3 regions of the Bradyrhizobium sp. IC4059 genome follow, and region 3 is predicted to be linked to each of the others. Evidence: predicted binding sites of a transcription regulator. Region 3 holds the regulator's gene; each other region holds the start of a gene.
The links. Region 3 encodes LexA, which represses DNA repair genes until DNA is damaged. Its sites were predicted from a motif close to TGTTCNNNNTGTGTTCNG; they were not measured.
Positions count from the first base shown of each region.

Region 1: the regulator LexA is predicted to act here: its motif matches at 1,838-1,855, upstream of I6F12_RS16835 (single-stranded DNA-binding protein).
Region 2: the regulator LexA is predicted to act here: its motif matches at 2,820-2,837, upstream of I6F12_RS29370 (PA0069 family radical SAM protein).

Region 1 covers NZ_JADYVH010000005.1:58,809-63,236, forward strand. Annotated here, with positions in the region: gene gyrA (DNA gyrase subunit A) at 1-44, opposite strand, end outside; gene I6F12_RS16825 (DUF2306 domain-containing protein) at 214-612, opposite strand; gene I6F12_RS16830 (low molecular weight protein tyrosine phosphatase family protein) at 842-1,171, shown strand; gene I6F12_RS16835 (single-stranded DNA-binding protein) at 1,189-1,683, opposite strand; gene I6F12_RS16840 (outer membrane beta-barrel protein) at 2,121-2,903, shown strand; gene I6F12_RS16845 (outer membrane protein) at 3,142-3,840, shown strand; gene I6F12_RS16850 (outer membrane beta-barrel protein) at 4,064-4,428, shown strand, end outside.
Region 2 covers NZ_JADYVH010000011.1:149,255-153,682, reverse strand. Annotated here, with positions in the region: gene I6F12_RS29380 (acetate/propionate family kinase) at 1-231, opposite strand, end outside; gene I6F12_RS29375 (phosphoketolase family protein) at 234-2,648, opposite strand; gene I6F12_RS29370 (PA0069 family radical SAM protein) at 2,859-4,022, shown strand; gene I6F12_RS29365 (VOC family protein) at 4,047-4,428, shown strand, end outside.
Region 3 covers NZ_JADYVH010000005.1:172,590-177,017, reverse strand. Annotated here, with positions in the region: gene I6F12_RS17405 (ComEC/Rec2 family competence protein) at 1-232, shown strand, start outside; gene I6F12_RS17400 (GAF domain-containing protein) at 239-1,180, opposite strand; gene I6F12_RS17395 (hypothetical protein) at 1,398-1,832, opposite strand; gene lexA (transcriptional repressor LexA) at 2,218-2,919, opposite strand; gene glp (gephyrin-like molybdotransferase Glp) at 3,096-4,304, opposite strand.

The DNA.
Region 1 (4,428 bases), 110 kb from region 3:
GGTTGCGCCGGCTGGTCGCCGGGCTTGTTATCGTCGTCAGCCAAGGGGAAATCCGGTGAGGTTTTATCTGGGAATCATATAGCGCATCACACCCCTGATAACCACCCTTGCCGAGCTCTGGGGAAGCGCTTTTTCCGACTGTTTTTCCAGAGACTTACGCCCTTCGCGCCACGGCCGCGGACGAGGCCGGAACGGACTGGGCGGAACCGGCTCTCACGCCCCGAAAGTCACCCGGTGCATGATGCGCCCAGGCACCAGCGTGAACAGTCCCGCCACCACCAGGGCGCCGAAAAAGATGAAGATCATCATCCGCCGGTGGTCGGCGACGCGATGGGTGCGCGCACGCCATACCGCCAGCGGCAGCACCGCCAGGGTGAAGATCGACAAGAAATGGATCGGGCTGAACGGCCCGACCAGACGGATCTCGTGGATCCAGAACGACGAGGCGGCCACGAACACCATCAGGACCACCCAGATCCAGCCGATAGTCCGGTGCGGCAGCGTGCCCTTGGGGGCGGAGAACTGGAAGAGGCCAAGCACAAGGGCGGCCATTGCGGCAAAGGCATGCAGCGGGACCACCGGCGCGGCCTCAAGCAGCGGCGCAAGGCTCATGCAGGGCTTCCTCGTGTCCGGCGGAGACTGATGTGAGTATGATTAACATGAAAGTTAATATCATTCACATCACATCTCGCCGAAGACTTGAGGCGCACATAAGCTTAGGCCGGAAAAGCCGTCGACCAAAGAACTGTATTTATGTAGCAGGAACTCTCGGAAGCCCGCCCGAAAAGCACTGACCAATCATCCCGCCGATACCTGACCGATCGTCTCCGAGAGCGGCAAAGTGACCAACGTCCTTTTCGTCTGCAGCGCCAATCGCCTCCGCAGCCCTACCGCCGAGCAGGTGTTTTCGACCTGGCCCGGGATCGATACCGACTCGGCCGGCATTTCGAACGGCGCGGACGTCTTGCTGTCCGCCGAGCAGATTGAATGGGCCGACGTCATCTTCGTCATGGAAAAGACCCACCGGACCAAGCTGAACCGGAAATTCCGCTCCAGCTTGTACAACAAACGGGTCATCTGTCTCGACATTCCGGACGACTATGAATTCATGGATCCTGTCCTGGTGCGGATCCTTGAAAACCGAGTTGGCCGTTATCTGCGCCGAGACTAGCCGCCTCTTCCGAAGTCCTAGAACGGGATATCGTCGTCCATGTCGCTGTTGCGGCCGCCGCCGGCGGCAACGGGACGGCGCGGCGCGCTGCTGACGGGTCCGGAGGAGCCGAAGTCGCCGCCCGGCTCGTCGCCGAAGCTGCCACCTCCGCCGCCGCCACCGCGGCCGTCCAGCATCGTCAGCGTTGAGTTGAAGCCCTGCAGCACGACCTCGGTCGAGTATTTCTCGACGCCGCTCTGGTCGGTGTACTTGCGGGTCTGGAGCGCGCCTTCGATGTAAACCTTTGCGCCCTTCTTCAGATACTGTTCGACGATCTTGCAAAGCGGCTCAGAGAAGATCACGACGCGATGCCACTCGGTCTTCTCCTTGCGCTCGCCGGTGTTCTTGTCGCGCCAGGTCTCCGAGGTCGCGATGCTCAAATTCGCGATCGGCCGCCCGTCCTGGGTGCGGCGGATTTCGGGATCCTTGCCGAGATTTCCAACCAGAATGACCTTGTTGACGCTTCCCGCCATCGCCGCTCTCCACTCCGAATGCCACTGAATTTCAAAAGGGCGAATCCGCTGCCCGCGTTCCTCTGCGCCCCCTAGGGCGACCCTATACGCTTGCGGACACCGATCAGCCTGCCACCCCCAAGGTTATCCCCACATATAGCATCGCGCGCACGTTTGTTCCAGATTTGTTCTTCATCATGGGCGGGCAGACATTTTCCCGCGTGCCGCGAAAAACGTCAGCCCCGAATGGAACCTTTTCGAGTTCCCTTGAATAGGAAAAAACTCTTAACATTCATCAAGATGGAACCTGTCAATAGTCTGGCGAGTGTGGCTTTCCGGAGACGGACTCTGCCCTTTCCTTAGGCTACCTTTGCCTTGGAATTGATTCATATGGGTGTCGCGTCTGATCAGCCGCTTCAGGGACTTTCATGAAGCGGACGAAACTTGGGGAGACTGCAATGAATAAGATTCTTTTCGGCGTAATCAGTGCAATGGCATTGGGGCTGTCGGCTCCGGCAAGCGCGGCGGATATGGCTGCGCGTCCCTACACCAAGGCTCCGGCCCCGGCGGTCGCCGCGGTTTACGACTGGAGCGGCTTCTACATCGGCGTCAACGGCGGCGGCGGCACGAGCCGCAAGTGCTGGGACTTCGTGACCCCGGTCACGGGCGTTCTGGTGGCTGAAGGCTGTCACGATGCGACCGGCGGCACGGTCGGTGGTCAGATCGGCTACCGCTGGCAGTCGGCCAATTGGGTGTTCGGCCTCGAGGGCCAGGGCAACTGGGCTGACTTCTCGGGGGACAACGTCAGCCTCCTCTTCCCTGGAAGCGCTTTGGTCACCGGTGATCGTAACCGCTCTCACATCGATGCTTTTGGCCTGATCACGGGCCAGGTCGGTTATGCCTGGAACAACGTGCTGCTCTATGTGAAGGGCGGCGCCGCCGTAGTCGGGGACAAGTACGACGTCTATGCCGCTCCTGGCACGCCTGGCGCCGGCACGCTGCTGGCGTCGGCTCGCGAGACCCGCTGGGGCGGCACCGTTGGCGCCGGCCTGGAATTCGGATTTGCTCCGAACTGGACGCTCGGCGTCGAGTACAACCACATCTTCCTCGGCGACCGTACGATCGCCTTCACGACGCCTGCGGGCGTTGCCTTCGGGAGCGATCGCATCAGTCAGGACGTCGACATGGGTCTAGTCCGCTTGAACTATCGCTTCGGCGGCCCGCTGGTCGCGAGGTACTGATATCCCACCTATCGTGAGCGAAACGAAGGGCCGGCCCCAGCGCCGGCCCTTCTTTTTTTCGGCACATGCCTGGACGTAAATAAGTCAGCAACCATCACCTTTTGGACTGTTGTGGCTTTTCGGAGACACAACTTGCGGCTTTGATGGTGTAAAGACGGCGTCAGTTGGGCCGTTTGAGTCCGCTGCCCTTCCGCCACGGAAGGCAACAACAGAAACTGGGACTGGGATTAAGTTGAAAATGAAGAAGGTTTTGTTGGCTTCGGCCTGTGTATTCGCCCTTGCGGCCCCCGCTTCGGCTGCTGATCTGGCAGCCCGCCCCTACACCAAGGCGCCTGCGCCTGTTGCCTCGGTCTACAACTGGACCGGCTTTTACCTGGGTATCGTCGGTGGCGGCGCCTGGGAAAACAGCTCCGATGATCCGCGCATGCAGGGCGGTTTCGTCGGCGGCACCGTTGGCTACAACTGGCAGACCTCCAACGTCGTGTTCGGCATCGAAGCTGATGGCGCGTGGGCTGACGTAAACGCCTCGGCGACCGGTCTTGTTGATTTTGGTGGCGCCCTCGTTCCCACGACGGTCAGTTCGCGTATCGACGCGCTCGGCACCGTGCGTGGTCGCATCGGCTGGCTCGCTTCCCCGAGCGTCCTGCTGTACGCCACGGGTGGTTACGCCTGGATCAACAACAAGATCAGCGTCAGCGCGCCCCCTGTTCTGAGCCTCTCGGAGAGCCAGTTCCATTCGGGCTGGACGGTCGGCGCGGGCGTCGAGGCGATGTTTGCTCCGAACTGGTCGGTCAAGGGCGAGTACCTCTATCGCAGCCTGGGCGGCGAGACCTACTTCTCGGGCGTCTTCCCGGTCAACACCGGCACTCTCGACCTCCACACCGTGCAGGTCGGCGTGAACTACCACTTCGGCGGCCCGGTCGTCGCCAAGTACTGAGCTTCGTCTCTGACGCATCATCGTCACGAAAGGCCGGCCTCGCGCCGGCCTTTTTGTTTGTTGCGGCCGCCCGTTCGCTCGCGTTTTCGAAGGGGTGTGGCCGCTGGGTGACACAACCTTTGGCTTCAATGGTGTAAAAGCAATGACGTTGCTTGAGTCATAAGGTCCGCTGCTCTTCCGCTCTCCGGAAGACCGGAATGAGAAATGGAAGTGGGGAATGGATATGAAGAAGCTTTTGCTGGCTTCGGCCAGCTTGTTCGCACTCAGCGCGTTGGCACCGGCCTCGGCGGCCGATTTGGCAGCCCGCCCCTACACCAAGGCTCCGGTGGCACCGATCGCGGTGTACAACTGGAGCGGTTTCTACCTCGGCGCCAACGCCGGCGGTGGCTGGAGCCGCAACTGTTGGGATCTCACCAGTGTCGGCCCCTTCGTGGTCGCTCCGGCGGTGGCCGAAGGTTGTCACAATGCGACCGGCGCACTCGTCGGCGGCCAGATCGGTTATCGCTGGCAGTCCGCCAACTGGGTGTTCGGTCTCGAAGCCCAGGGCGACTGGGCTGACCTGAAGGGTTCGAACATCAGCTCGCCTGC
Region 2 (4,428 bases), on a different contig from region 3:
GATGAAGGTGAGCACGTCCGCGAACAGATGGCCGCGGGCTCCGTCAGGCGCCTGATTGCTTGTCTCGAACAGGTCTTCGCCCGTGGGGCCCTTCACCACCAGCCGGGGTTTGGCCTCGTGCTCGTCCAGCAGGCCCTTGCAGAGCAGGGCGGGCTCGGCCGCCGCGACATCGAACAGGCCGAACTTGATGCTCGACGATCCCGAGTTGAGGACGAGGACCGTGTCCGGCATCGCTAGTCGCCGGCCTCGGCCGGCGTGTTGCCGCCGGCGCTGTTTTGCCAGACCCAGTCACGAATCTCAGGCATGTCTTCACCGTGCTCGCGGACATAACGGGAGTGTTCGATCAGCCTGTCGCGGAATTGCTGCTTCACCTGAGCGGCCTTGGTCGCCAGTCCCGGCACCCGTTCGATCGCCTCGATCGCGAGGTGGTAGCGGTCGAGTTCGTTGAGCACGACCATGTCGAAGGGCGTCGTCGTGGTGCCCTCCTCGGCAAAGCCGCGTACATGCATGCCGGCATGGTTGGTGCGATTATAGGCCAGCCGGTGAATGAGATAGGGATAGCCGTGATAGGCAAAGATCACAGGCTTGTCGCGCGTGAACAGGCTGTCGAAGTCGCGGTCGGACAGGCCGTGCGGATGCTGCTCCCTCGGCTGCAGCGTCATGAGGTCGACGACGTTGACGACGCGGATCTTCAAGTCCGGCAGCGCCTTGCGTAGGAGGTCGACGGCAGCGAGCGTCTCCAGCGTCGGCACGTCGCCGGCGCAGGCCATGACGACGTCGGGCTCGCCCTTTCCGTCCTCCGTGCCCGCCCAGGTCCAGATGCCGATGCCGGCATCGCAATGCGTCGCCGCGTCCTGCATCGACAGCCATTGCGGCGCCGGCTGCTTGCCGGCGACGATTACGTTGATGCGGTTATAGGTGCGCAGGCAGTGGTCGGCGATCCACAGCAGCGTATTGGCGTCCGGCGGGAAGTAGATGCGGACGATGTCGGCCTTCTTGTTGGCGACGAGATCGACGAAACCGGGGTCCTGATGGCTGAAGCCGTTATGGTCCTGGCGCCAGACATGCGAGGTCAGCAGATAATTGAGCGAGGCGATCGGACGCCGCCACGGCAGCTCCCGCGTCACCTTCAGCCATTTGGCGTGTTGGTTGAACATGGAATCCACGATGTGGATGAAGGCCTCGTAGCAGGAGAAGAAGCCGTGCCGTCCGGTGAGCAGGTAGCCCTCCAGCCAGCCTTGGCAGAGATGCTCGCTCAGCACCTCCATCACGCGGCCGTCCTGGGCGAGGTGCACGTCGTAAGGCTCGGTCGGCTCCATCCAGACGCGTTCGGTGGCCTCGAACACGGCATCTAACCGGTTCGATGCCGTCTCGTCCGGGCCCATGATGCGGAAATTGCGCTCCTTCGCGTTGAGGCGGACGACATCGCGCAGGAATTTGCCGAGCTCGCGTGTCGCTTCCGCAATGACTTCGCCAGGCTGCGGCACGTCCACCGCGAAGCTGCGGAAGTCCGGCAGCTTCAGCTCCTTCTTCAGCACGCCGCCATTGGCATGCGGATTGGCGCCCATGCGCCTGACGCCGTTGGGCGCGAGCGCCTGAAGCTCGGCCATGAGCGCGCCGTTGCCATCGAACAGCTTTTCCGGCTCGTAGCTGCGCATCCAGTCTTCGAGCACCTTGAGATGATCAGGGTTCTCGCGGCAGCCTGCGACCGGCACCTGATGCGCACGCCAAAAACCCTCGACCTTCTTGCCGTCGACCTCCTTCGGGCCGGTCCAGCCCTTCGGGCTGCGCAGCACGATCATCGGCCAGCGCGGCCGCTCGACGCTTGTGCGGCCGTCGCGGGCATGTTGCTGGATCGAGCGGATGCTGGCGAATGCGACGTCGAGCGCATCGGCCATGGCCTGGTGCATCAATTTGGGATCGTCGCCCGTAACGAACAGCGGCTCGTGGCCGAACCCGCGGAAGAGGTCGCGGATCTCCGCGTCCTGCATCCGCCCGAGCACGGTGGGATTGGCGATCTTGTAGCCGTTGAGATGCAGGATCGGCAGCACCGCCCCGTCATGGGCCGGGTTCAGGAACTTGTTCGAGTGCCAGGACGCCGCGAGCGGGCCGGTCTCGGCCTCGCCGTCGCCGACCACGCAGGCGACGATCAAATCCGGGTTGTCGAATGCGGCGCCATAGGCGTGCACCAGCGCATAGCCGAGCTCGCCGCCTTCGTGGATGGAGCCCGGCGTTTCCGGCGCGGCGTGGCTCGGGATGCCGCCGGGGAAGGAGAACTGCCGAAACAGCTTGCGCAATCCGTCCGCGTCGCGCGCAATATCGGGATAGATCTCGCTGTAGCTGCCTTCGAGATAAGTGTTGGCGACCATGCCCGGGCCGCCATGGCCGGGACCGCAGACATAGATCACGCTGACATCGAGCGCGCGGATGACGCGGTTGAGATGGGCATAGATGAAGTTCAGCCCCGGCGTCGTGCCCCAATGTCCGAGCAGACGCGGCTTGATGTGCTCGCGCCGCAGCGGCTCGCGCAGCAGCGGATTGTCGAGCAGGTAGATTTGCCCGACCGAGAGGTAGTTGGCGGCGCGCCAATAGCGATCGAGCAGATCGAGGTCGCTGCTCGCTTCGGCCGTTTTTTGTTGGATTGTCATGTTCCTGCCGACCTTCACTTCGCGATCGTCACCAACCCGGTTCCGGGGCGATCGATCCGTCGGGCATGAAACGGGATGGTCGTGACGGCCGTGTTGCGTGAGGTCAAAGGCAGGCGCGCGAAGTTTGGGCAGCTCTACTGTGCATGGGGTTGTTTTCACGTTTTTCGTTTGTGTTCTTGATTTGTTCCTATGTCGTGCTATCTTGGCTGCATGAGTCCAGCATCCTCTCATGCTCTCAAGCACCCGCCGGTCACGGCGCCCTCCGAGCCGGCGGGTGCGCCTTCAGATTTCCCCGAGCTTGGGGTCGCCATCGACCGCGCGCGACGGCGAGGGCGGGGCGCGCAGTCCAACGCCAGCGGCCGTTACGAGGCCGAGGCGCGCGTCGCTTTCGACGACGGCTGGCAGAGCCTCGACGAGCTGCCGCCGTTCAAGACGAGTGTCGCAATCGACACCTCACGCAAGGTGATCACCCGCAACGATTCCCCCGACATCGGTTTCGACCGCTCGATCAATCCCTATCGCGGCTGCGAGCACGGCTGCGTCTATTGCTTCGCGCGGCCGACCCACGCCTATCTCGGCCTGTCGCCGGGGCTCGACTTCGAGTCAAAACTGTTCGTGAAGCCCGAGGCGCCTTCGCTGCTCGAGAAGGAGCTTGCGGCTCCCGGCTACGAGCCGCGGATGATCGCGATCGGCACCAACACCGATCCCTACCAGCCGATCGAGCGCGAGCGCAAAATCATGCGCGGCATTTTGGAAGTGCTGGAGCGCGCAGGGCATCCCGTCGGCATCGTCACCAAGTCGGCGCTGGTGCTGCGCGACATCGACATTCTCCAGCGGATGGCCAAGCGCAACCTCGCCAAGGTCGCGATCTCGGTCACCTCGCTCGATCCGAAGCTGGCGCGCACGATGGAGCCGCGGGCCTCGACGCCGCCGAAACGGCTGGAGGCGCTGAAGCAGCTCTCGGACGCCGGCATTCCCACCACGGTGATGGTCGCGCCCGTGATCCCTGCGCTGAACGATTCCGAGATCGAGCGCATCCTCGACGCCGCCGCCCATGCCGGGGTCAAGGAGGCTGCCTATGTGCTGCTGCGGCTGCCACTGGAGGTGCGCGATCTCTTCCGCGAATGGCTGATGGCGAACTATCCGGACCGCTATCGTCACGTCTTCACCCTGATCCGAGACATGCGCGGCGGGCGCGACTACGACGCCAAATGGGGCGAGCGGATGAAGGGCACCGGACCGATGGCCTGGACCATCGGCCGCCGCTTCGAGATCGCCTGCGAGAGGCTCGGCCTCAACAAGCGGCGCTCCAAGCTGACCATTGATCACTTTGCGCGGCCGAAGCGGAACGGTGATCAGCTCAGCCTGTTTTGAGCGGACACGTGCAAGAGGTGTCGCATGCTCAAGGAACTCACCGTGCCGGTGCCGCGGCTGACCGTCATCACGCTCGGTGTGAACGACATCCGCGCCAGCATCGCCTTCTACGACGCGCTCGGTTTCTCGCGCCGGCTGAAGGAGACCGGCGAGGCGGTTGCGTTCTACGACACCGGCGGTCCGGTGCTCGCGCTTTATCACTGGGATCGGCTCGCCGCAGACGCGTCCTTGGAGGACCAGCCGAGGCCCACGACCTTTCGCGGCATGACGCTCGCCTGGAATTGCGCGACCCGCGAGGAGGTCGACGAGGTGCTGGCCTTCGCCGTGGAGAAGGGGGCCACCTTGCTGAAGGCGGCGCACGCGACCGATTACGGCGGCTATTGCGGCTATTTTGCCGATCCCGATG
Region 3 (4,428 bases):
CGCGGCGATGGTGGTCGATCGGGCGGGTCTTGCCAGTCAGGGCGCACTGGCTCTGACGAGACGCGGCGAGGGCTTTTCGGTGCAGGCGGTGAGGACGAGGGGAGCAAGCCGTCCCTGGCTGCCGGCCGGCGCCGGCGAGGGAGATTTCGACGGCAGCCTCGTGCCGAAGGCGGCCGTGCCCCGCAACCGGGACGCAACGCCATCGGAGGCCGACTTGCAGGCCGACGATTGACGCGGATCACAAATACCAGGCCAGCACGGCGTCAAGCCTTCCGTTGCCGATGACCGGCAGGGCCACCATTCGGCTCAGCCCGGCTGCGCAGGCTTCGGAGCCGGCGATCGAGCCGTCACGGGTGAGATCGTCGTTGAGCGCGGGCATGCCGGCGGCCCAGGCGCCGCCAATGCTGCCTTCGCCCCTGGCGATGGACTGCGCCGCATAGCGTGCGGCGAGGTCGGTCTGCGCGCTGCAATCGCCGGCGCGAAAGACCAGCGCCGAACGGTCCTCGTTCGGGACCCAGATCTCGAAGCGTCGTGCAATCGGCGTTGCCTGCGCGGAGAGGAATGTCAGAACCCAGGTCTGGTCGGTACCGGTTCGGTAGGGCACGCCGACGCCGAGATTGATCCCGACCTTGGCGGCGTCCTCCCAGCGCAGGAAACTCTTGGCGTCGTGCAAGTCCTTGATGATCAGCGGCAGGCCCGCCTTCCAGGTGCGTCCGGGCAGGCCGAAGCCGCGCGGAAATCTGGTGTGGCGGGAGTTGAATTCGAACATGTCCGCGGTGCCGTAATAGCCATCGACGAGCCCCATCTCATGCGAGAGATCAGGATCGTTGTGCCAGAGTTCGATCGCGCCGACGTGCGCCTCGTCGTCGCCACAGAACAGCACCAGCACGGCTTGCAGGAATTCGCCCGCGAACACCGGCACCGCCACGCCGCAGGTGAGGCCGGCCGCAGCGGCCTGATCGGTCCGCTTGAAATAGGAGTTGGCGAATTTCGTGAGGATGACGGGGTGGCCACAGGCCCAGGCCTTGCCGGGAAGTCCCTCGTCATATCCGAAGTGCAGCTCTTCGCTGACGGCTTTGAACGCGGACAGCCCATCGTCGTAGAGGCCGCCGCCGAATTCCAGCCGCCTGCGCGTCCGGTCGGGTACCCAAAGTTCAACGACGCGAATGAAGGTCTTCATCGAGCGTGTCCGCCGCCTCAAACCACGACAGCATCGGTCATTTGGCTGCGGAGCGGACGTTCAAAATGCGGGCAGCACGGCCCAAACTTCGTGCGACGACGAGGCGCGGCGGTGGGCTCGCCGATCGAATGTCCTGAAACACAAACTCACCGGGCTCGCCGGCCTCAGCCGGCGACGGCAATTTCAATCCCGGGCTCGGCCTGTCGGCCGAAGGGCGTCAGCCGATCGGCAGGCGCGTGATCGTGGGCCGCGTGTCGGCGACGATCTGCGGCTTGTGCTCGCGCTCGGGGGCTGGCTGCGTCACCGGCAATTGCAGCACGGTCGCGCGCTGGCCTTCGACGAGCTGCGTCACCAGCACGTATTTGCCGTCGGGGAATTCGATCGCGTCATGATGGCGATCGGGAATGTGCGGGTCGATCTTGCCGAACTTGCCGACGCGAGAGTTCACGGTGCGCGTCCAGATCCAGCGGTTGTCGTAGCGGACGTTGTCGGCGAAAGCGAGCTCCGTCCCCGGCAGCAGACAGACCGCGACGGAGGGATCGGCTTCGGAAGCGAAACCGCGCGTCGAGGTGCCGCGGAAGGTTGTCGTGACGATCGTCTCGCCGACTTCGGCGGGGCGCGTCGCGACGGCATGCAGGCTGTAGTCACACATCGGGTGCTCCTCATGCTGGGATAGCGACCCGCGTCTCTTTCGAGGCGCAGGCCTCTATCAGAGTGGAAGCATACAACGCTCTGCTCGGTTATGGGCAAATCTGCGGCTCGCGTCCGCAGCGCGCGATCACATTATCTTTCCCGGATTCGATAGGAACAAACCTCGCGTCCTTGCATTCGGCCGGAGCTATCAGCACTGCCGGCACAACTCTACCGGCGAAGCAGAAATGGCTGCGCGCCTGCGCGGGGGAATGTCGCGCGGGAAGATGGACCGGACAGCCGGCGCAGAACCAGAGAAACCGTCCAGCCGGAGCGGACAAGTATCCGCTCCGATCCTGGATCGCCGATGCCGATCGAAACGCGCGCGGCGCTTGATGTTTCCCGTATCAGTACTTCCGGTAAAGCCCGATCAGCTTGCCCTGGATCTTCACGCGGTTCGGCGGAAGAATGCGGACCTCGTAGGCGGCATTGGCGGGCTCGAGCGCGATCGAGGCGCCGCGGCGGCGGAAGCGCTTGAGCGTGGCCTCCTCGTCGTCGATCAATGCCACCACGATGTCGCCGGTATTTGCGGTCTCGTTGCGCTGGATCAGCGCCATGTCGCCGTCGAGGATGCCGGCCTCGACCATCGAATCGCCGCGCACTTCGAGCGCGTAGTGCTCGCCCGAGCCGAGCATGTCCGGCGGCACGCTGATGGTATGGCTGCGGGTCTGCAGCGCCTCGATCGGCGTGCCGGCGGCGATGCGGCCCATCACGGGCACCGCGACGGGGCGCTCGCCCTCGTCCGCAGGCGGGCTGGAGCTCGCGCGCACCTTGCCGAGATTGCCCTCGATCACGCTCGGGGTGAAGCCACGGCGATTGCCGGCGGCGGCCTGGAGCTCGGGCAGCTTGATCACCTCGATGGCACGGGCGCGGTTGGGCAGGCGGCGAATGAAGCCGCGCTCCTCGAGCGCAGTGATCAGGCGATGGATGCCTGACTTCGAGCGCAGGTCGAGCGCATCCTTCATCTCGTCGAAGGACGGCGGCACGCCGCTTTCCTTCAGACGTTCGCTGATGAATCGCAGAAGCTCGTATTGTTTGCGCGTCAACATCTCGACCAAAGTCCCCCGGTTGATGTCGTTCGATTCCGACACGATGAAGCCGGCACTAAGCCGCTACATCCTCGAAACAAATCATGAACGGACACTATATGTTCGATATGTGTTCCGCAACTGCTTAATTTATGGTGAACGCGGCCAAGCTCGCGGAATGCGTGTGGCTGGGCGGCTCAGACGGGCAGCCGGAGCACCTCGCAAGGCGTGCCGGCCTCGGCCTTCGGCGCGAACGGTGCGCGCACCAGAAGTACCTGTGCCGCAGCGAGATTCGCAAGAAGGGAGGAGTCCTGATGGCTGACCGGAAGGGCGACGCGCGTGCCGTCGTCGCGCTCCTCCAGCCGCGCACGCAGATAGTCCTCGCGCTGGTCGTTGGCGGCGAGATCGCGGCCCAGCACGGCGCGCTCGCGCCGATGATGAATCGCTGAACGGCCCGACAGGGCGCGAATCAAGGGGACCATGAACAGGAAGGCGCACACGTAGGACGACACGGGATTGCCGGGCAGGCCAATCACGCGCATCGCGCCTATCCGACCGTGCATCATCGGCTTGCCCGGCCGGATCGCGATCTTCCAGAACGCCATCGCGATGCCTTCGCCCTTGAGCGCCTGCTGGATCAGGTCGTGGTCGCCGACCGAGGCACCGCCGGTCGTGATCAGGATGTCGGCGCCGCTCTCGCGCGCGCGGCGGATGCCGGCGGACGTCGCCTCCAGTGTATCGGCGGCAATTCCGAGGTCGATGGTCTCGGCGCCCTCGCTGCGGGCGAGCGCATGCAGGGCATAGCCGTTGGAATAGACGATCTGGCCGCGACCAGGCGTGGTGCCCGGCATCACGAGCTCGTCGCCGGTGGCGAGAACGGCAACCCTCGGGCGGCGGATGATGGCGAGATGCGGATGATTCATTCCGGCGGCAAGGGCGAGATCGCGCTCGGTGAGGCGGATTCCCTTGCGCAGCAGCACGTCGCCTTCGCGGAAGTCGACGCCTGCAGGGCGGATGTGCCGGCCGAAAATGGCGGCTTCCTTGATCGTCACATGTTTGCCGTCGGCAGCCGTGTCCTCCTGGATCACGACGGCATCGGCGCCGTCGGGAACGACGCCGCCGGTGAAGATCCGCACGGCTTCGCCGGGGCCGACGCTTCCCGCGAGCGGCCGGCCCGCCGCGACCTCGCCGACGACGGTCAACCTCGAATCGTTTGCCGCGTCGGCCGTGCGCACGGCATAGCCGTCCATCGCCGACATCGCCTCCGGCGGCTGCGTGCGCCGCGCCGCGACATCGCGGGCGAGCACACGATGGTAGGCCTCGTCGAGGCAAACCATCTGTTCAGCCAGCGGCTCGACGCCGGCCAACACCGCAGCAAGCGCGTCAGAAACCGGCATCAGGGCCACGGGCGAACTCCGCAACAAATCAGGACTGGGTCGGCAAGTTCTAGCCGAGCGGAGGAGCTGAAGCAAAAGGCCTCCCTTGCCAGCCAGGAACCACACTTCCTTTTGGTCTCGACCCGGCTTATCT